Mesorhizobium opportunistum WSM2075: one gene and its partner. The protein of the gene in region 1 interacts with the protein of each later gene in a pairwise test. Links are inferred from orthologs where the notes say so. Each region holds a gene or a part of one and is shown on either strand. Other genes may lie near its edges. The genes, in order: leuS and ligA.

The links.
Region 2: the proteins of leuS (region 1) and ligA interact in binary tests that used the Escherichia coli proteins (3 or more experiments, as listed by UniProt). The link is inferred for Mesorhizobium opportunistum WSM2075 from one-to-one orthologs.

The regions. Positions count from the first base shown.
Region 1 is NC_015675.1:1,245,137-1,254,299, forward strand. What follows is about bases 73-3,271. They hold leuS (leucine--tRNA ligase), read left to right. Parts: upstream 73-446; coding sequence 447-3,071; downstream 3,072-3,271. Other genes in these bases: MESOP_RS05925 (YggS family pyridoxal phosphate-dependent enzyme), read right to left, coding at 73-290; lptE (LPS assembly lipoprotein LptE), read left to right, coding at 3,058-3,271. Also shown: more of MESOP_RS05925, read right to left, coding at 1-72; more of lptE, read left to right, coding at 3,272-3,651; MESOP_RS05940 (DNA translocase FtsK), read left to right, coding at 3,874-6,459; fsa (fructose-6-phosphate aldolase), read right to left, coding at 6,530-7,186; MESOP_RS05950 (primosomal protein N'), read left to right, coding at 7,277-9,163.
Region 2 is NC_015675.1:3,655,576-3,666,987, forward strand. The notes cover bases 4,997-7,935. They hold ligA (NAD-dependent DNA ligase LigA), read left to right. Parts: upstream 4,997-5,333; coding sequence 5,334-7,538; downstream 7,539-7,935. Other genes in these bases: recN (DNA repair protein RecN), read left to right, coding at 4,997-5,199; MESOP_RS17575 (DUF2461 domain-containing protein), read left to right, coding at 7,538-7,935. Also shown: cell division protein FtsZ, read left to right, coding at 1-955; lpxC (UDP-3-O-acyl-N-acetylglucosamine deacetylase), read left to right, coding at 1,236-2,186; MESOP_RS17560 (outer membrane protein assembly factor BamD), read left to right, coding at 2,439-3,308; more of recN, read left to right, coding at 3,526-4,996; more of MESOP_RS17575, read left to right, coding at 7,936-8,230; MESOP_RS17580 (AzlC family ABC transporter permease), read left to right, coding at 8,411-9,139; MESOP_RS17585 (AzlD family protein), read left to right, coding at 9,136-9,432; MESOP_RS17590 (aminopeptidase P family protein), read right to left, coding at 9,524-11,368. UniProt on the Escherichia coli protein: DNA ligase that catalyzes the formation of phosphodiester linkages between 5'-phosphoryl and 3'-hydroxyl groups in double-stranded DNA using NAD as a coenzyme and as the energy source for the reaction.

The DNA of each region.
Region 1 (9,163 bases):
TCGAACAGCGCGACGGCCTCCCTGGCCTTGTTCGACTGCAGCGGGCCGATCAGGTGCAGCTCGATGTCCGGGAAAGCGCCTTTCAGCGGCGGCCATTTGCCTTGCGCCTCCTGCACGCGATTCTCACCGAAGACGCGCTGGCCGGCCTCGATGACCGGGCCGATGTCGGCGGCCTCGAAGGTCTTGGAGACGGCGACGAGCGTCACCGCACCGGCTTCGCGGCCTGCCTCGCGCTCGGCCGCGGCAATCTTCGCCTTGACCGCAAAAAACTGCTGAACGGCGTCGCCCATATGCAAATCCTGCTGTTTTGACCCGCGTTTTTGACCGACGCGATGCCCATATGGTTGACGGGTTTGCCAAACCATGGTGAACACCCGGACCACATTCCCTGAACTGCCGAGCGTCTCGCCCGCAGTCCGTGCATGCTTTTAAGTGAAAAACGTCCCATGGCAACCGAACGATACAATCCGCGCGCGTCAGAACCCAAATGGCAGAAGGCCTGGGCTGCCAAGAAGCTTTTCGAAGCGCACAATGACGATCCGCGCCCGAAATACTACGTGCTGGAGATGTTCCCCTATCCGTCGGGGCGCATCCATATCGGCCACACCCGCAACTACACGATGGGCGACGTGGTGGCGCGCTACAAGCGGGCCAAGGGCTTCAACGTGCTGCATCCGATGGGCTGGGACGCCTTCGGCATGCCGGCCGAGAATGCGGCGATGCAGAACAAGGTCCATCCCAAGGAATGGACCTACCAGAACATCGCCACCATGCGCGAGCAGCTCAAGGTCATGGGCCTGTCGCTGGACTGGGCGCGCGAATTCGCCACCTGCGACGTCGACTATTATCACCGCCAGCAGATGCTGTTCCTCGACTTCGTCGAGAAGGGCCTGGTGACGCGCAAATCCTCCAAGGTCAACTGGGACCCGGAGGACATGACCGTGCTCGCCAACGAGCAGGTCATCGACGGGCGCGGCTGGCGCTCGGGCGCGCTGGTCGAACAGCGCGAGCTGACGCAATGGTTCTTCAAGATCACCGACTTCGCCCAGGACCTGCTGGATTCACTGGACGGCCTCGACGAGTGGCCCGAAAAAGTGAAGCTGATGCAGCAGAACTGGATCGGCCGCTCGGAAGGCCTGCTGATCCGATGGCCTTTGGCCTCGGACATTGCCGGCGAACACGAGCTGGAAGTCTACACGACGCGGCCCGACACCATCTTCGGCGCTTCCTTCATGGCGATCGCCGCCGATCATCCGCTGGCCAAAAAGGCGGCCGAGACCAGTCCGGCACTGGCGAAGTTCATCGACGAGGTCCGCCATATGGGCACGTCGGTGGCGGCGCTGGAGACGGCCGAGAAAAAGGGTTTCGACACCGGCATCCGCGCCGTCCACCCGTTCGACGACAGCTGGACGCTGCCTGTCTACGTGGCCAATTTCGTGCTGATGGAATACGGCACCGGCGCCATCTTCGGCTGCCCGGCGCATGACCAGCGCGACCTCGACTTCGCCAACAAATATGGCCTGCCGGTGGTGCCGGTGGTGATGCCGGAAGGCGAGAATCAGGCGACCTTCCAGATCGTCGACGTGGCCTATGGCGACGATGGCGCGATGATCAATTCGCGCTTCCTCGACGGCATGAAGCCGGACCAGGCTTTCGACGAGGTGGCGAAGCTCCTGGAGCAGAAGACGATCGGCAACCGGCCGATGGCCGAACGCAAGGTGAATTTCCGCCTGCGCGACTGGGGCATTTCGCGCCAGCGCTACTGGGGCTGCCCGATCCCGATGATCCATTGCGAGGATTGCGGCGTGGTGCCGGTGCCGAAGGCGGACCTGCCGGTCAAGCTGCCCGACGACGTCGATTTCGACCGGCCGGGCAACCCGCTCGACCGTCATCCGACATGGCGGCATGTGAAGTGCCCGCGATGCGGCAAGGACGCGCGCCGCGAAACCGACACGATGGACACGTTCGTCGATTCGTCGTGGTATTTCGCTCGCTTCACCGCGCCCTGGGCGCACGAGCCGACCGATCCCAAGGCGGCGAACGAATGGCTGCCGGTCGACCAGTATATCGGTGGCATCGAGCACGCGATCCTGCACCTGCTCTATTCGCGTTTCTTCACCCGTGCCATGCGCGAGACCGGCCATGTCGATCTGGCCGAGCCCTTCAAGGGCCTGTTCACGCAAGGCATGGTGGTGCATGAAACCTATCGCGTCGGGTCGGCATCGAACGGCCGCTGGCTGGCGCCGACCGAGGTGCGGCTGGAGGAAGCCGACGGCAAGCGCCGCGCCATCGAGGTCGCCACCGGCGAGGACGCGACGATCGGCCCGCTCGAGAAGATGTCGAAGTCGAAGAAGAACACGGTCAGTCCGGAGGACATCACCGACGGCTACGGCGCCGATACGGCGCGCTGGTTCATGCTGTCGGATTCACCGCCTGAGCGCGATGTCGAATGGACCGACGATGGCGCCGCCGGCGCGCATCGCTTCATGCAGCGCATCTGGCGGCTGGTATCGACGGCAGCCGAAACGCTGGCAGGCGTCAAGCCGGCGGCCGCCGACAATGGTGAAGCCGGCGCGGTTTCCAAGGCCGCGCACAAGATACTCAAGGCGGTTGGCGAGGACATCGAGAAGCTCGCCTTCAACCGCGCCATTGCCCGCATCTATGAACTGGCCAACGTGCTGACCGCGCCGCTCAACGACGTGGCGGAAGGCAAGGCCGATCCGGCGATGCAAGGCGCCTGTCGCCAGGCGGTTGAGATCCTGGTGCACCTGATCGCGCCTGTGATGCCGCATTTGTCCGAGGAGTGCTGGGAGGCGCTGGGCGGCACCGATCTGGTTGCCGAACGGCCGTGGCCGGTCTTCGATCCGGCGCTGGTCGTCGACAATGAGGTCACCTATCCGGTCCAGGTCAACGGCAAGAAACGTGGGGATTTGACAATTGCCCGCGACGCGGACCAAGGTGCGGTCGAAAAAGCTGTGCTCGCTCTCGACTTCGTGCAGAAAGCGCTCGAAGGTAAGGCCCCGCGCAAGGTGATCATCGTGCCGCAGAGGATCGTCAATGTCGTTGCCTGACCTTGAGTTACCTAACCCGGAAAAGACAGAGCTGAGCCGCCTGCTGCGGCGCATCGCGCTTGCCGGCCTTTTCGGCTCGCTCGCATTGGTCTCGGCCTGCCAGGTGCGGCCGCTCTATTCGAACGCGCCGCTGTCCACGGGCTCGACCGCAAATGCCGAGCTGGCGTCGATTGCCGTCAAGCCGGTCAACACACGCTATGCCCAGCAGGTGCGCAACAATCTGATCTTCGGATTTGGGCGCGGCGCCGGCGAACCGGCCTCGCCGCTTTATTCGCTTGGTCTCAGCGTAACCGAAGCCGTCGATTCGGCCGCGCTGGTGCAGGTCCAGACCGATCAGGACGAGCCGACCGCCGGTTCGGTGACGCTGACCGCCAGCTACACGCTGACCGATGCGAAAACCGGCGCCGTCATCACGGTCGGCAAGCGGGCGATCACCTCGTCCTTCGACAGGCCGCGGCAGGAATTTGCCTCGTATCGGGCGCAGATCGACGCTGAAAACCGCGCCGCGCGCGAGCTGGCCGAAGCCCTGCAATTGTCCATCGCCCAGGATCTGGCGCGGCACGGCAAGACGGCTGGCTAACGCCGTTTTTCGTTTCACGCAAAAGCCGAGCCACGGACGGGCAAAACGCGCCGGCCTTCGGGCCGCCAGCGGCATGTGAATTCTGATCTTCGAAGCGCCTCGCGACGGCCAGGGTCCGGTTTTATTTTCAGCTTTTCCATCGCTCCGGCGCTGCCGACGGGAAGCAACTGTTAACCACTCGCTCCCTATTGCTCAGCAGACGTTTCAGAGTGAGTCTTGAGCATGGAATCCAGGCGTTTTCTCCGGGTCAATTCATTGAAGGCAGCTTCGCCCGATGACCCCGGGGTAAAGCGTTTCAACACCATGGGCGACAAGGCGGATGGCTGGCAAACCGGCGCGGCCGGAGCCGGCAACTCCGGTGATTTCGTCGATCTTGGCGGCAACGAAAGCCCAGCCTGGCAAGACTATTTCTTCCTGGCGCCCAATGTGCGGTTTACCCGCACGCCGGACTACGAAGCCAAGACGCGCCATCCGCAGCGCGACCAGATTGCCGCCGAGCAAAGCGAACCGCCGGTCCCACCGGCGCAGCAAGCAAGCGCACGGCCCGCCGCGGTCCCGCCATCCCATGCAGCCACGTCTTCACCATTGCTGAAGAGCCGGAACCCCGTCTTGGACGCCGTCCGCTCGACTGCCGGCAACAGGGGCGCGGTGCTGCAGAGGCCGGCGGGTTCGGCCCCGACATCCGTTACGCCAAGGCATGCTGGCGAACCGGCACGGACCGCTGCGCCTGCGGGGTCAAGGATCATCGCAACATCACGCGCATCCGCGCCGACCCAGGGGACGGCGGCGCCGGTCAAAACCACCGGCCGTGAAAGAGTGCGTTGGCCCTATCTGTCGGATCACGCCTTTTTCGAGGTCATGGCGCCCTACATGGTCGAGGCTCCGTCGCCGGTGCCGCAAGCCGTCCCGGCGCCGCGCCCGGCCGGGCCGGTCGTCGCCAAACCGGCCGAGAGCCACGCCGCGCCCACGGCGGATCCCACCTCGCTGTTCCGCGTCATCGAATGCCTTCCGGGCCTGCAAGCTCCGCCCGCCTCGCCGGACGTCCGTCCGGCCAATTCGAACCAGGCCGAGGTCCAGCCGGTGGCGAGCAGCGCGCCGCGACAGGCCCGGACTGCGGCTGCAACTTCCGCCGTCGCGCGCAATGCCGTTCCGGTCCAGGTCGCGCAAAGCCTGGAGGAGACCGTGCAGGCTCCGGCCGGGCGCGCCTCGTCGCCGCTGCCCAAGGTCGGCAAGATCGTGCCGTCCACGACCGGCGAGGCATACGAGCTTCCCTCCGAGGAGCTGCTCCAGCAGCCGCCGGAAGGGCAGGGCTTCTACATGTCGCAGGAGCGGCTCGAGCAGAATGCCGACCTCCTGGAAAGCGTGCTGGAGGATTTCGGCGTGCGCGGCGAGATCATCCACGTTCGCCCTGGTCCGGTCGTGACACTCTATGAGTTCGAGCCGGCGCCGGGCGTCAAATCGTCTCGCGTCATCGGTCTCGCCGACGATATCGCCCGTTCCATGTCGGCGATTTCGGCGCGCGTCGCCGTGGTGCCCGGCCGCAACGTCATCGGCATCGAGCTTCCGAACGAGACCCGCGAGACCGTCTATTTCCGCGAGCTGATCGAATCGCAGGGTTTCCGCAAGACCAGTTGCAAGCTGGCGCTTTGCCTCGGCAAGACGATAGGCGGCGAGCCCGTCATCGCCGAATTGGCGAAGATGCCGCATCTGCTCGTTGCCGGCACCACCGGCTCCGGCAAGTCGGTCGCCATCAACACCATGATCCTGTCGCTGCTCTACCGGCTGAAGCCGGAAGAATGCCGGCTGATCATGGTCGATCCCAAGATGCTCGAACTCTCCGTCTATGACGGCATCCCGCATCTTCTGACCCCCGTCGTCACGGACCCCAAGAAGGCCGTCACCGCGCTCAAATGGGCGGTGCGCGAGATGGAGGACCGCTACCGCAAGATGGCGCGGCTCGGCGTGCGCAACATCGACGGCTACAACGAGCGCGCCGCCCAGGCCCGTGACAAGGGTGAGACGGTCGTCATGACCGTTCAGGCCGGCTTCGAGAAGGGCACCGGCGAGCCGCTCTTCGAGCAGCAGGAAATCGACCTCGCGCCGATGCCCTATATCGTCGTCATCGTCGACGAAATGGCCGACCTGATGATGGTCGCCGGCAAGGAGATCGAAGGCGCGATCCAGCGCCTGGCACAGATGGCGCGCGCGGCCGGCATCCATTTGATCATGGCGACGCAGCGCCCCTCGGTCGATGTCATCACCGGCACGATCAAGGCCAACTTCCCGACCCGGATTTCCTTCCAGGTGACGTCCAAGATCGACAGCCGCACCATCCTGGGCGAGCAGGGCGCCGAGCAGCTGCTTGGCCAGGGCGACATGCTGCACATGATGGGCGGCGGGCGCATTTCGCGCGTGCACGGCCCCTTTGTCTCCGACGCGGAGGTCGAGCACGTCGTGGCGCATCTGAAGGCTCAGGGCCGCCCCGAATATCTGGAAACCGTGACGGCCGACGAGGATGAAGAGGAAGACGACGGCGACCAGGGAGCCGTCTTCGACAAGGGATCGGTTGCAGCCGAAGACAGCGATGCGACCTACGACGAGGCGGTCAAGGTGGTGGTGCGCGACAAGAAGTGCTCGACCTCCTATATCCAGCGCCGCCTCGGCATCGGCTACAACCGCGCCGCTTCACTGGTCGAGCGCATGGAGAAGGAAGGGCTGGTCGGCGCACCCAACCATGTCGGAAAGCGCGAGATCATGACGGGCCGGCGCCCGCCGGTTGCCACGCCCGACGACGACGCCGCTGATTGACCGGCAGGTCCACGAAGGTCAATAAAAAAGGCCGGTTGCCCGGCCTTTTTGGTATCGGATATCGGATCGCTCAGCTGATCTTCTGGCCGGTCTTGGCCCAGTCGGCGAGGAAGGCGGCGAGGCCTTTGTCGGTCAGCGGGTGGTTGACCAGCGCCTTCAGCGTGGCCGGCGGCGCGGTGACGACATCGGCCCCAATCAGGGCCGCCTGCTTGACGTGGTTCACCGTGCGCACCGAAGCGGTCAGGATCTCGGTCTGGAAATCGTAATTGTCGTAGATCTGACGGATCTCCTGGATCACCTCCATGCCGTCCGAGCCGGTGTCGTCGATGCGGCCGACGAAGGGCGAGATGAAGGAAGCGCCGGCCTTGGCGGCGAGCAGCGCCTGGTTGGCCGAGAAGCACAGCGTGACATTGACCATGCGGTTCATTTCGGTGCGGATCGTCTTGCAGGCCTTCAGCCCATCGAGCGTCAACGGCACCTTTATGGTGACATTCGGCGCGATTTTGGCCAGCACCTCGGCCTCGGCCATCATGTTCTTGTACTCGGTGGCCACGACTTCGGCCGAAACCGGGCCTTCGACGATGTCGCAGATCTGCTTGGTGACCTCGGAGATCTTGCCGCCCGATTTCAGGATCAGCGAGGGATTGGTGGTGACGCCGTCGAGCAGCCCCAGATCGATCAGCTCACGGATTTCCTTGATGTCGGCGGTGTCGGCAAAAAATTTCATGGCGGTCTCCTGAAGATTTCGGCGTGCTTGGGAAGGCACGTTCAGCGTTGCTCTTTGATCTAGACCAAAGTCGGGGCAAGGTCACGCCTCATGATCGAAGATTCGCCCTTTGTCGCAGCCGCACCGGTGCTGGTGCCGATGCCTGCAGAACGCCCTTACACCTATGCCGTGCCCGCCGGCATGCGCGTCGTGCCGGGCTCGATCGTGCGCGTGCCGCTCGGGCCGCGCCAGGTCGCCGGGATCGTCTGGGATGGCGTGGTCGAGAATATCGACGCAAAAAAGCTGCGCCCCATCGAACAGGTCTTCGATTGCCCGCCGATCGACCGTTCGATGCGCCGCTTCGTCGACTGGGTGGCGCAGTACACGCTGTCGGCGCCGGGCATGGTGGCGCGCATGCTGCTCCGGGCGCCGGAAGCCTTCGATCCGGAACCGTGGATCGAGGGGCTGCAGCGCACGCTTCTGGTCCCCGACCGGATGACGAGCGCCAGGGAGCGGGTGCTGGAGGTGGCCGAAGGCGGCCTTGCCTGGACGCGCTCCGGCCTCGCCCATGCCGCTGGCGTGTCGTCGACGGTGATCGAGGGGCTGAAGGCGCAAGGCGTGTTCGAGACGGTGATGATCCCACCGCGGCCGGTGGTGGCCGCGCCTGATTCCCTGTATGCCGTGCCCGAATTGATGCCGGACCAGAATGACGCTGCATCGATGCTGCGCGCCAATGTCGCGGCCGGCACCTTCAACGTCGCGCTGCTCGACGGCGTCACCGGGTCGGGCAAGACGGAGGTTTATTTCGAGGCGGTGGCGGCCGCCCTCGACCAGGGCAAGCAGGTGCTGATCCTGCTGCCGGAAATCGCACTGACCCACGCTTTCCTCGAACGCTTCCAGCAGCGCTTCGGCGCCAAGCCCGGCGAATGGCATTCCGATCTGCCGCCAAGGATGCGCGAAAAGGTCTGGCGGCAAGTGGCTGAGGGCACTGTGCGCGTCGTCGCCGGCGCGCGCTCGGCGCTGTTCCTGCCGTTCAAGGAGCTCGGCCTGATCGTTGTCGACGAAGAGCACGACCCCGCCTACAAGCAGGAAGACCGCGTTTTCTATAACGCCCGCGACATGGCGGTCGTGCGCGGCCACATCGGGGGTTTCCCAGTCGTGCTGGCGTCGGCGACGCCATCGGTCGAGAGCCGAGTCAATGCGAGCCAAGGCAAATACAACAGAGCCATTCTCTCGGCTCGTTTCGCCGAGGCGGCGCTGCCGCAGCTGAAGTCGATCGACATGCGGCGCGCGCCGCCGGCGCGTGGCGGCTTCCTGTCGCCGGTGCTGCTCGACCATATGCGCCAGACGCTGGAGAGGAAGGAACAATCGCTCTTGTTCCTCAACCGGCGCGGCTATGCGCCACTGACGCTGTGCCGCGTCTGCGGCCATCGCTTCGGCTGTCCGGTCTGCTCGGCCTGGCTGGTCGAGCACCGCTTTCGCGGCCAGCTGGTCTGCCACCATTGCGGTCACAATGAGCGCCGCCCGGAAGCCTGCCCGGAATGCGGCACGCTCGATCACCTGGTCGCCTGCGGGCCGGGCGTCGAGCGCATCGCCGAGGAGGTGGTCGCGCATTTCCCCGACGCGCGCACCATTGTTTTGTCATCGGACCTGATGGGCGGCGTGCGGCGTCTGCGGCTGGAACTGGAGGCGATCGCCGATGGCGAGGCCGACATCGTCATCGGCACGCAGCTTGTCGCCAAGGGCCACAATTTTCCCAATATGACGCTGGTCGGTGTCGTCGACGCCGATCTCGGCCTTGCCAATGGCGATCCGCGTGCCGCCGAGCGCACCTTCCAGCTGCTCAGCCAGGTGACCGGCCGCGCCGGCCGCACCGGCAAGAAGAGCCTTGGCCTGTTGCAGACCTTTCAGCCCGACCATCCGGTGATGCGGGCGATCGTTTCCGGCGACGCCGAGGCGTTTTACGAGCGCGAGATCGCCGAGCGTGAGCGCGCGGCG
Region 2 (11,412 bases), 2.4 Mb from region 1 along the record:
GGCAGCGATCGCCAACCCGCTGCTCGACGAGACGTCGATGAGGGGCGCCAAGGGCCTGCTGATCTCGATCACCGGCGGTCGCGACCTCACCCTGTTCGAGGTCGACGAAGCGGCGACCCGTATCCGCGAGGAAGTCGACCAGGACGCCAACATCATCCTGGGCGCCACCTTCGACGAAGAACTCGAAGGCGTCATCCGTGTCTCGGTGGTCGCCACCGGCATCGACAAGTCGGCGGCTGAAATCGCCGCCGCGCCGATCGCGATCCGCACCGCACCGCAGAAGCCGGCCGCCCGTCCGGCGGTGGCAGCGGTGGAAAGCCGCCCGGCGCCGGTCCAGCAGACCGCATACGAGCCGCGCGCCGCGGACCCGGTCGCCGAAGCCATCCAGCTCGCCGAGGCAAACGCCGCGGCCATGGCGCAGGCTCGCCCGGCTCCTGTCGCCCATGCGGACGATTTCCGCCCGCAGAGCAAGATCTTCCAGGCGCCGCCGGCACAGCCGCAGCCAATGGCACAGCCGGTGGTCCAGCAGATGGTGCAGCCGGCTCCGCAGCCGCGCGAAATGCTGCGTGAGGTGCAGCAGCCTGTGGCGATGGCGCCGCAGCGCATGCCGCGCGTCGAGGATTTTCCGCCGGTCGTGAAGGCCGAGGTGGATGCCAAGAGCCGCCCGGCCGACCATGAGAACAACAGCGGGCCGATGGGCCTGTTGAAGCGCCTGACCAACGGCCTGACCCGCCGCGAGGAGGAGCCCGCACGGCTGCAGCCGGCGCAACCGCGCGAGCCCAAGCTGCGCCAGGCGGCACCGGAAGTGCGCCGTCTCGCCAGCCAGGACGCCCAGCTCTATGCGCCGCGCCGCGGCCAGCTGGACGACCAGGGCCGCCTGACGCCGCAGACGCGGGCGACTCAGGACGACGATCAGCTGGAGATTCCGGCGTTCCTGCGCCGCCAGGCCAACTGAGCGGTTAACAGGCTGTAACAATTGTTAACAGGCAAGCAAGAAATTGCTTGCCTGTTAACGTTTAAAATGTTGCAAAAACAACGACTTATGACGTCATTTGAATTCCTATTCGCGGTTACAAAGAGTAAGAAACCGTGATTTGGAGTCTCCCTGCCGGGACACTATCTTCGCTGCCTACCACAGTCGGTCTGCCGGGATTTCGGGGGAAGTCGCCCTGCCAGCCGATCTAACAAGAGCCGCGCCCTCGGGCTGGAGAAGCGGACCTAGGCATTACGGGCTTATGGGGATTGTCTTGCACGACTACCAGACGACAGTGAAGGCGCGCGCGTCGCTTACGGGCACCGGCGTTCACAGCGGCAAAGAAGTTTCCGTCAGTTTCCTGCCCGCGGATGCCGATACCGGCATCGTGTTCCAGCTTGTCAGCGAGAAAGGGCAGGGCCGTGAGTTCCGCGCCCTGTTTTCCGAGATCGGCGCCACCGACCTGTGCACCATGCTTGGCGATCCGGCAGGCGAGCATATCGCCACCGTCGAGCACATCATGGCCGCTTTGTTAGGCCTCGGCATCGACAATGTCCTCATCGAGATCGACGGTCACGAGGTTCCCATCCTCGACGGCAGCGCCATGGCGTTCGTGGAAGCCATCGACCAGGCGGGCGTCGAGACCTTGCCGGTCAAGCGACGCTACATCAGGGTCGTCAAGCCGGTCCGCATCGAGAACGGTGCTTCCTGGGCGGAGTTCAGGCCTTATGATGGCACCCGTTTCGAGGTCGAGATCGACTTCGAAAGCCCGGCGATCGGACGCCAACTCTTCGCTTCCGACCTCAATGCAGACATTTTCCGCCGTGACATCGCGCGGGCCCGCACCTTCGGCTTCATGAAGGATGTCGAGCGGCTGTGGGCGGCCGGCTATGCGCTGGGATCCTCGCTTGAGAATTCGCTGGTGATCGGTGACGACAACCGCGTCATCAATATGGGCGGCTTGCGCTTCCCCAACGAATTCGTGCGCCACAAGACGCTGGACGCCATGGGCGACCTGGCGCTGGCCGGCGCCCGCTTCATCGGCTGTTTCCGCTCCTATCGCGGCGGCCACAGGCTGAACGCCGCGGCGCTGCGGCGGCTGCTGTCAGACCGCACGGCTTTCGAAATCGTCGAGACGACGCGTCGCGAGCGCGGCCGCGCCGCCGAGATGAACGCCGTCAATGCGCCGCTCTACGCACCCTGGATGATCTGAATTCCTCGACGTTTTCGGGACGGTGAGTGTTGCATGAATGCACCATCCGCCGGCGAAATCGCAGCGATACTCCGACTCGGTCCGGCCGCCACAAAAATGTGCGATTGGCTGGACATAGCGTTGCCGGGCAAGGCGGTTATGGTCTATGGCTGCTGCCGTCGATTAGTGCATGTCGCTCAAAAGTGGGGACCAGTTTTGGGACAACAGCATGCAAGAGGCATTAAAATAACGCCGAAAGGGCGCAATCCAATCATGTTTTTCAAGCGAGTCGGTCAATCGAAAGCGCCGCTGCGGTCTGTTTTCCTGGCGCTTTCGGTGGTTGTTCCATCGCTCTTTCTGTCGGCTTGCATGTCGTCCGAGAAAGACATCGACCTGTCGACCTATGTCGACCAGACCGAGCCGGCCGACGTTCTCTACAACCAGGGCCTCGCCAATCTGAATGCCGGCCGCCTGGACGAGGCGAGCAAGAAATTCGACGCCGTCGACCGCCAGCATCCTTATTCGGAATGGGCCCGCAAATCGATGGTGATGGGCGCCTTCGCCGACTATCGCAAGGGCAGCTACGACGAAGCGATCTCGTCGGCCAAGCGCTATCTGGCGCTTTACCCGTCCACCGATGACGCGCCCTATGCGCAGTACATCATCGGCCTGAGCTACTACCGCCAGATCAAGGACGTGACGCAGGATCAGAAGGAAGCACGCCAGACCTTGCAGACGATGCAGGATCTGGTTACGCGCTGGCCGACTTCGGAATATGTCGACGACGCCAAGGAGAAGATCCGCTTCGCCAACGACCAGCTCGCCGGCAAGGAAATGCAGATCGGCCGCTATTATCTGGAGCGCCGCGAATACATCGCCGCCGTCAAGCGCTTCCGCACCGTGGTGGAGAACTATTCCAATACGCGCCATGTCGAGGAAGCACTCGCTCGTCTCACGGAAAGCTATTACGCGATGGGGTTGACCTCGGAGGCCCAGACGGCCGCCGCGGTGCTCGGCACCAACTATCCCGACAGCCCATGGTACAAGGATTCCTACAAGCTGCTGCAGAGCAACGGGCTTGCACCGCGCGAGAATGCCGGATCGTGGATATCCAAGGCCGGAAAACTGATCACCGGCGCCTGACCGCCAGGCCTCGGACCGAAGCACGCGTTTTTGGATTGATCCGACGCTGAAACAAAAAGATAGTGCGGCGCTGCGACTCCAACCGGGTCGCGTGCCGCTCCACAGCGGTTCGGTGGTTTGATTGAAGCGCTGAGCCGTCCTAACTTTTTGTTCTACGCAATTCCCGTGGGAAAACCGCTACGCACTTTTCCTGGAATTGCTTGAGGTCCGGGTTCTGATGCTTGCCAGACTGTCGATCCGCGATATCGTCCTGATCGAGAAGCTGGATATCGACTTCCAGCCCGGTCTTTCCGTGCTGACCGGCGAAACCGGTGCCGGCAAATCCATCCTGCTCGATGCTTTGTCGCTGGCGCTCGGCGCGCGCGGCGATGCTTCGCTGGTGCGCCATGGCGCGGCGCAAGGCCAGGTCATCGCCGTGTTCGATGTGCCGCGCAACCATCCGGTGCGTGCGCTGCTTGCCGAAAATGCCATCGAGGATGACGGCGACATCATCCTGCGCCGCGTGCAGACGGCGGATGGCCGCACCCGGGTGTTCGTCAACGACCAGCCATCCAGCGTGACATTGATGCGCGATGTCGGCCACGCGCTGGTCGAGATCCACGGCCAGCACGATGAACGGGCCCTGGTCGATCCCGGTGCCCATCGCGACGTGCTCGATGCTTTCGGAGGCCATCTCGGCGCCGTCCGCTCGACCGGTGAGGCATGGCGGCACTGGCGCGCCTGCGAGCAGGAACTTACGCGCCACCGCGCCAAGGTGGCGGCGGCGGCGCGCGAGGCCGACTATCTGCGCGCGGCGGTCGCCGAACTGACCAAGCTCGATCCCCAGCCCGGCGAGGAAACGGAACTTGCCGAACTGCGCGCCCACATGATGCGCGCCGAGAAGATCGCATCCGAGATCCATGACGCGCAGGACGTGCTGTCCGGCCCGTCATCGCCCTTGCCGCAACTGGCCAGCCTGCTGAGGCGGCTGCAACGCAAGGCGACGGAGGCGCCCGGCCTGCTCGAGGACGTCGTCAAGTCGCTGGACGAGGCGATGCTGTCGCTCGATGCGGCGCAGTCTGGCGTCGAGGCCGCATTGCGGGCCACCGAATATGACCCGCAGCGGCTGGAAAAGGCGGAGGAGCGTCTGTTTTCGCTGCGTGCCGCGTCACGCAAGCACAGCGTCGCCGTCGACGACCTGGCGCAGTTGCGCGACACGATGGTTGCCGATCTTGCCGATCTCGATGCCGGCGAGGAACGCCTGCACGGGCTGGAAAAGCAGGCCGCTGCCGCATGCGAGGCCTATGACATCGCCGCCGCACAGCTTTCCTCGCTGCGCCACGCGGCGGCGATCGGCCTGACCATGGCCGTCATGGCCGAACTGCCGGCGCTGAAGCTCGAACGCGCCGCCTTCATTGTCGAGATGAAGAGCGAGGCCGAGACCCGCATGGAAGAGGGCATCGACCAGATCGAGTTCTGGGTGCGCACCAACCCCGGCACGCGGCCCGGCCCGATGATGAAGGTGGCTTCCGGTGGCGAGCTGTCGCGCTTCCTGCTGGCGCTGAAGGTGGCGCTGGCTGACCGTGGCTCGGCGCCGACGCTGGTTTTCGACGAAATCGACACCGGCGTGGGCGGCGCCGTGGCGGACGCCATCGGCCAAAGGCTGGCGCGGCTGTCGAAGCGCGTGCAGGTGCTCTCGGTCACCCATGCGCCGCAGGTGGCGGCGCGCGCGGCGACGCATTTCCTGATCTCCAAATCGGGAGGCACCGATCGCGTGGCGACCGGCATTGCCGAGATGGACAGGACGGCGCGGCAGGAAGAGATCGCCCGCATGCTGGCCGGCGCCACGATCACCGATGAGGCACGCGCCGCCGCCGAGCGGTTGTTGCGCGAAAACACAAACGCGGCATAGGAATATCCGGCGTGATGGATCGAGTCAGGATATGGCTCCATCCTGCTGGTCAGGAATGATCTTTTCCGAAAACCGGTTCCCACTTTTCGGGATCATGTTCTATTGTGACGCGGCATCGTTCGGGGACGAAAAACATGGCCGAAAAACCTGTCGATTCGCTCAGCGAAAGCGAGGCCGAAGCCGAGCTTCAGCGGCTGGCGGAGGAGATCGCCGAGCATGACCGGCGTTATCACACGGAAGACGCACCAACGATCACGGACGCCGAATATGACGCGCTGCGGCGTCGCAACCTGGCCATCGAGGAGCGCTTTCCCGGCCTTGTACGCGAGGATTCGCCGTCGCTCAGGGTCGGGGCCGCGCCGGCGGAAGGCTTCGCTAAGGTGCGCCACGCGGTGCCGATGCTCAGCTTGGCCAAGGCCTATACCGACGAGGACGTCACCGATTTCATCGAGCGCGGCCGGCGGTTCTTCGACCGCGACAAGGACCTCGACATCGCCTTCACCGCCGAGCCGAAGATCGACGGACTGTCGGCATCGCTGCGCTACGAGAAAGGCGTATTCGTGCAAGGCGCCACGCGTGGCAACGGTACGGTAGGTGAGGACATCACCGCCAATCTGAGGACCATCGCCGACATTCCCGCGAAGCTGAAAGGCTCGGGCTGGCCGGAAATCATCGAGATACGCGGCGAGGTCTACATGACCTATGCCGAGTTCGAGGCGCTGAAGGCACGCTCGGCGGCGGCCGGCGGCCAGGACTACGTCAATCCGCGCAACACGGCTGCCGGCTCGCTGCGCCAGAAGGACGCCTCCGTCACCGCCAGCCGTAACCTCAAATTCTTCGCCTACGCCTGGGGCTACACGACGGAAGATCCGGCACCGACCCAGTACGGTGCCGTGCAGAAATTCGCCGATTGGGGGTTCAAGATCAGCCCCTTGATGGTGCGGGCGAAGTCGGTCGAGGAACTGGTCGCGCACTATCACCGGATCGAAGAGCAGCGCTCCTCGCTGGGCTACGACATCGACGGCGTCGTCTACAAGGTCGACCAGCTGGAACTGCAGCGCCGGTGGGGATTCGTCACCGGCGAACCGCGCTGGGCTATCGCGCACAAATTCCCCGCCGAACAGGCAATGACGACCGTGCAGAAGATCGACATCCAGGTCGGCCGCACCGGCACGTTGGCGCCGGTGGCGCGTCTGGCACCGGTGACGGTCGGCGGCGTGGTGGTCGAGAACGTCACGCTGCACAATGAGGATTACATCAAGGGTTTCGACAGCAACGGCCAGCCGATCCGCGACGGCATCGACGTGCGCATCGGCGACACGGTGGTGATCCAGCGCGCCGGGGACGTCATTCCGCAGATCGTCAGCGTCGTCATCGACAAGCGTCCGGCCGACGCTACCCCTTACGAGTTCCCGCACACCTGCCCGGTTTGCGGTTCGCCGGCGACGCGCGAAATCAACGAGAAGACCGGCAAGGAGGATTCGCGGCGACGCTGCACGGGCGAACTGATCTGTGCCGCGCAAGCCGTGGAACGATTGCGCCATTTCGTCTCGCGCGGCGCCTTGGACATCGAAGGCCTTGGCGCGGAAAACATCGATACCTTCTTCAATGCCGGGTTGATCAAGACGGCCGCCGATATCTTCACGCTCAGGGATCGCCGGCCAGCCGTCACCAAGGCGCTGGCCGAGCGGCGCGAGGAGCAGGCCAGGCAGCGCGAGGCGGCATCCGGCAAGACGCGCAAGAATGTCCGCAGCGTCGAGGACCGCAACTATGAAGGCCTGGACAAGCTCTTCGCAGCCATCGATTCGCGCCGCGAACCGGAACTCGACCGCTTCATCTTCGCATTGGGCATCCGCCATATCGGCGAGACGACGGCGGCTTTGCTCGCCCGCACCTTCTCGACCATCGAGGAATTGATCCGCGTCGGCAAGGAGACGGCCGCGGCGGAAGATCCGCACACCGTGTTCCCGTCGATCAACGGCATCGGCGACACGGTGATCGATGCGCTGCGCGATTTCTTCGGCAATCAGCGCAATGACGACGTCCTTGAGAAGCTGCTCGAGCAGGTCAAGCCGAAGCCGTACATCGTCACCGTCTCGGCCGACAGCGAGGTCGCCGGCAAGACGATCGTGTTCACCGGCACGCTGGAGAAGATGACCCGCTCCGAAGCCAAGGCGATGGCCGAGCGTCTCGGCGCCAAGGTCGCCGGCTCGGTTTCGGCGAAGACCGACCTGCTGGTGGCGGGGCCTGGTGCGGGCTCGAAGCTCAAGCTCGCCAGCGAACTCGGCGTCGAGGTCATCGACGAGGACACCTGGCTGCAGCGGGTCGGCAAGTCCTGATGGAAAGCACCTTCAAAGGGTTCGGTCAAAAGGCCATTCCGTTCCTGAAGGCGCTGGATTTCCACCAGAGCCGGGAATGGTTTTTGGAGAACCGCGACCTGTTCGAAACGGAATTGCGCGATCCACTGGGCGATCTCGTCGACACGCTGACGCTGCGTTTTGCAGCGGCGGGGTTGGGTTTGCGCGGCGACCGCAAGAAGTCGCTGTTTCGCATCAATCGCGACGTGCGCTTCGCCAAGGATAAGCGACCCTACAACCGCCACCTGTCGGCCATCCTTTCGCCGGACGGCACCAAGATGGAACAAGGTGTGTTCTATGTGCATATCGGGTTGGAGGGTTGCTTCGCCGGCGTCGCCTGGTGGCAGCCGGAGGCCGCACTGCTGCTGGCGATACGCCGTTCCATCGAGACATGGCCCGAGAGGTTTCGCGCCATGGTGAAGGCGTTGAACAAGAATGGCCTCGAACTCGATGCCGAAGGCGCCATGAAACGCACGCCGCGCGGCTTCGAACACGTCATCGACAAAGACCTTGCCGCAGCCATTCGCAACCGGCATTTCGTCGTTCGCCACGTGATCGATCCGGCCGGCATTCACGGGCCGGAACTGGTCGAGGAGCTCGTCGATTTCACCTTGCGCGCCAAGCCGCTGCTCGATTGGGGCAGGGCTATCGAGGGCAAAACCGTGAAGGATTAAGCGTTACTCGAGCGCCGCCACGATCATTTCCGCTGATCGTTCGGCTCAAGCGAATTCGTGTGACAAGGCCGGGCATGCCACCTACATACCGCCACTCCTTGTTGTTGTGCATGGTTGTTGTGCATGTCGTAATCCCAAAACCGCTGCGCACTTTTGGGTGACATGCATCAGGAGTGGTTTATGGCGACGGACGTGATTTCGCAGGACGGCGATCGAAGCGATTTCTGGCAGGGCGTGCGGCTATCCATGCCCGTCGTGGTGGCGTCGGCGCCGTTCGCTGTCCTATTCGGGGCGCTTGCCGTCGACAATGGCTTCTCGGTCTTCGAAGCCTTCCTGATGAGCGCACTGGTTTATGGTGGCGCCAGCCAGATGGTCGGCATCCAGCTGTTCGGCCAGCACGTCGCGCCGTGGCTGATCGTGCTGTCGATCTTTGCCGTCAATTTCCGCCACGTGCTCTATTCCGCCGGCATCGGCCGGCGCATCGCGCACTGGCCTGTCGTCCAGCAGGCGCTTGGCTATTTCATCCTCACCGACCCGCAATTCGCGGTGGCCGAGGCGAGAGCGCAATCCGGACAGACGGTTGGTTTTGCCTGGTATCTGGGACTGGGCCTGCCCGTCTACGTGTTCTGGGTGATCGAAAGCGCGCTCGGCGCGATGTTCGGCAAGCTGATCCCCGATACGCATGCGCTGGGCATCGATTTCCTGCTGCCGATCTATTTTCTCGGCCTGGTGATGGGCTTCCGCAAGCGGCCGCTGTGGCTGCCGGTGGTGATCGCAAGCGCCGCCGCCTCGATCATCGCCTACAAGACGGTCGGCTCGCCCTGGCACGTCTCCATCGGCGCCATTGCCGGCGTGCTGCTCGCCGTCATCCTGCCGCCGCACCATAGCGGCGTGGAGACAAGGCCATGAGCACGACGTTCTGGATCATCATCGCCGCCGCGATCGCGACCTATCTGACGCGCATCGGCGGGCATCTGGTCATCTCCCGCTTCGACAACATCCATCCGCGCGTCGAGGCGGGCCTCAATGCCGTGCCCGCGGCGGTGCTGACGACACTGGTGGCACCGGAACTGTTGAACGCCGGACCGGCGGAATGGGCGGCATTGGTGGTCACGGCAGTGGTTTCGCTGCGCGGCGGGCTGATGGCGATGTTTCTGGCGGGGGCGGCGATGCTGATTTTGGCGCGGCAGTTTGTGGGGTGATTTTGCCGGCGCGAACGTTTCAAACGTCCGCGCCGCCCTTCATTGTCCTGCCGGGCATTTCTCCCCGTAAACGGGGAGAAAGTAGCTCATCTCAAATCTTGGCGTCGTGCGGCAATGGCGCGGTTGCCTTTTCCAGCCAGGCCAGCGTTTCGCCGTCGAGCATCGGGCCGATCTCGGCCAGCACGCGGGCATGGTAGGTGTCGAGCCAGTGCAATTCATCGCGCGTCAGGAGATCGCTGCGCACCAAACGGGTATCGATCGGCGCCAGCGTCAGCGTCTCGAAGCCGTGCATGGCGATGTCGCCGCCCTCGATTTCTGCCGCTGGCGTCACCAGGATCAGGTTCTCGATGCGAATGCCGTAGGAGCCTTCCTTGTAGTAGCCGGGTTCGTTCGAAAGCATCATGCCTTCGAGCAGTTTCTCGGTGCCGGTGCGGGCGATGCGCTGCGGGCCTTCGTGCACGGCGAGATATGAGCCGACGCCATGTCCGGTGCCATGGGCGAAGTCGCAGCCGTGCTTCCACAGCGCCATACGGGCGACGGCGTCGATCTCCGAGCCGCGCGTGCCGGCGGGGAAGCGCAGCGTGGAAATGCCGATCATGCCTTTCAGCACCAGCGTGAAGCGTTCTCGCATTTCCTCGGTCGGCTGGCCGATGGGTACGGTGCGGGTGATGTCGGTGGTGCCGTCCTGATATTGCGCGCCGGAATCGAGCAGGAACAGCTCGCCGGCCTTGAGCTTGCGGTTGGTGGCACGCGACACGCGGTAATGCATGATGGCGCCGTTCGGCCCGGCGCCGGAAATGGTGTCGAAGGAGACGTCGCGCAGCGGCATCTGGGTTTCCTCGCCGGTCTGCCGGCGCGTTTCCTCCAGCCGGGTGACGACCGCGATCTCGTCGAGGGAGCCGGGTTTCTGGCGCTCCAGCCAGCACAGCAGTTTCGCCACCGCCGCGCCGTCACGGCGATGCGCGGCGCGCGACCCGTTGATCTCGGCCTGGTTCTTGGTGGCGCGCGGGATGCGGGCCGGGTCGGGCGCGGCAACCACGGTGCCGCCATTGTCCTCGACCAGCATGCGCAGCCTCTCGGCCGCCAGCACCGGGTCGAGCGCGATCTTGGCGCCGCCCTTGGCAAGCGCCACGATGGCGGCTTCGAATTCGTCGGGCTCGTGCAAATCAGCGAGCTGGGTCAGATAGGCGGCGACCTGGCGCGAGAACTTGCGCTTGTCCATGAACAGCTTGTGCGATCCGTCGGCAGCGAGGATGGCGAAGCCAAGCGCCAGCGGCGTGTGCGGCACGTCACCGCCGCGGATGTTGAAGGCCCAGGCGATGGAGGAGGGGTCGGTCAGCACTGCATGAGTGGCGCCGTCCTTGCCGATCGCCGCCGCCAGCCGCGCCAGCTTGTCCTTGGCAAGTTCGCCGGCAAAGCCGATCGGGTGCAACTCGACGGGTGCCACCGGTGCCGCGGGTTGATCCTTCCAGATGATGTCGATCGGGTTCTTGGTCAGCGGCACCAGCACGGCGCCGATCTTGTCGGCAGCGGCCTGCAGCGCCTTGACCTCACCGACCGTGTGCAGCCACGGATCGAAGCCCAGCCGCGCGCCCTTGCCGATATTGTCCTTGAGCCAGACCGGGGGCGGGTTGTCGACCAGGCTTTCGACCGAGAAGATGTCGAGATCGACCTCGCTGCGCACCTGCAGCGTGTAGCGCCCGTCGACAAAGATGAAGGCGCGGTCGCGCAGGACGATGGCGACACCGGCCGAGCCGCTGAAGCCGGTCAGCCATTTCAGCCGCGCCGAGCGATCGGCGACATATTCGCCCTGATGCTCGTCGGCGCGCGGAACGATGAAGCCGTCGAGGCCATTTCCACTCAGCCATTGGCGCAGCAGCGCCACGCGCGGCTTGCCGACTGCCGGGTCACCCGCGGAATCGAAGGTCTGGAACATGATGGGCCTCCTTGCACGCGCGAGCGTAGCTTATGGCTTGGGAA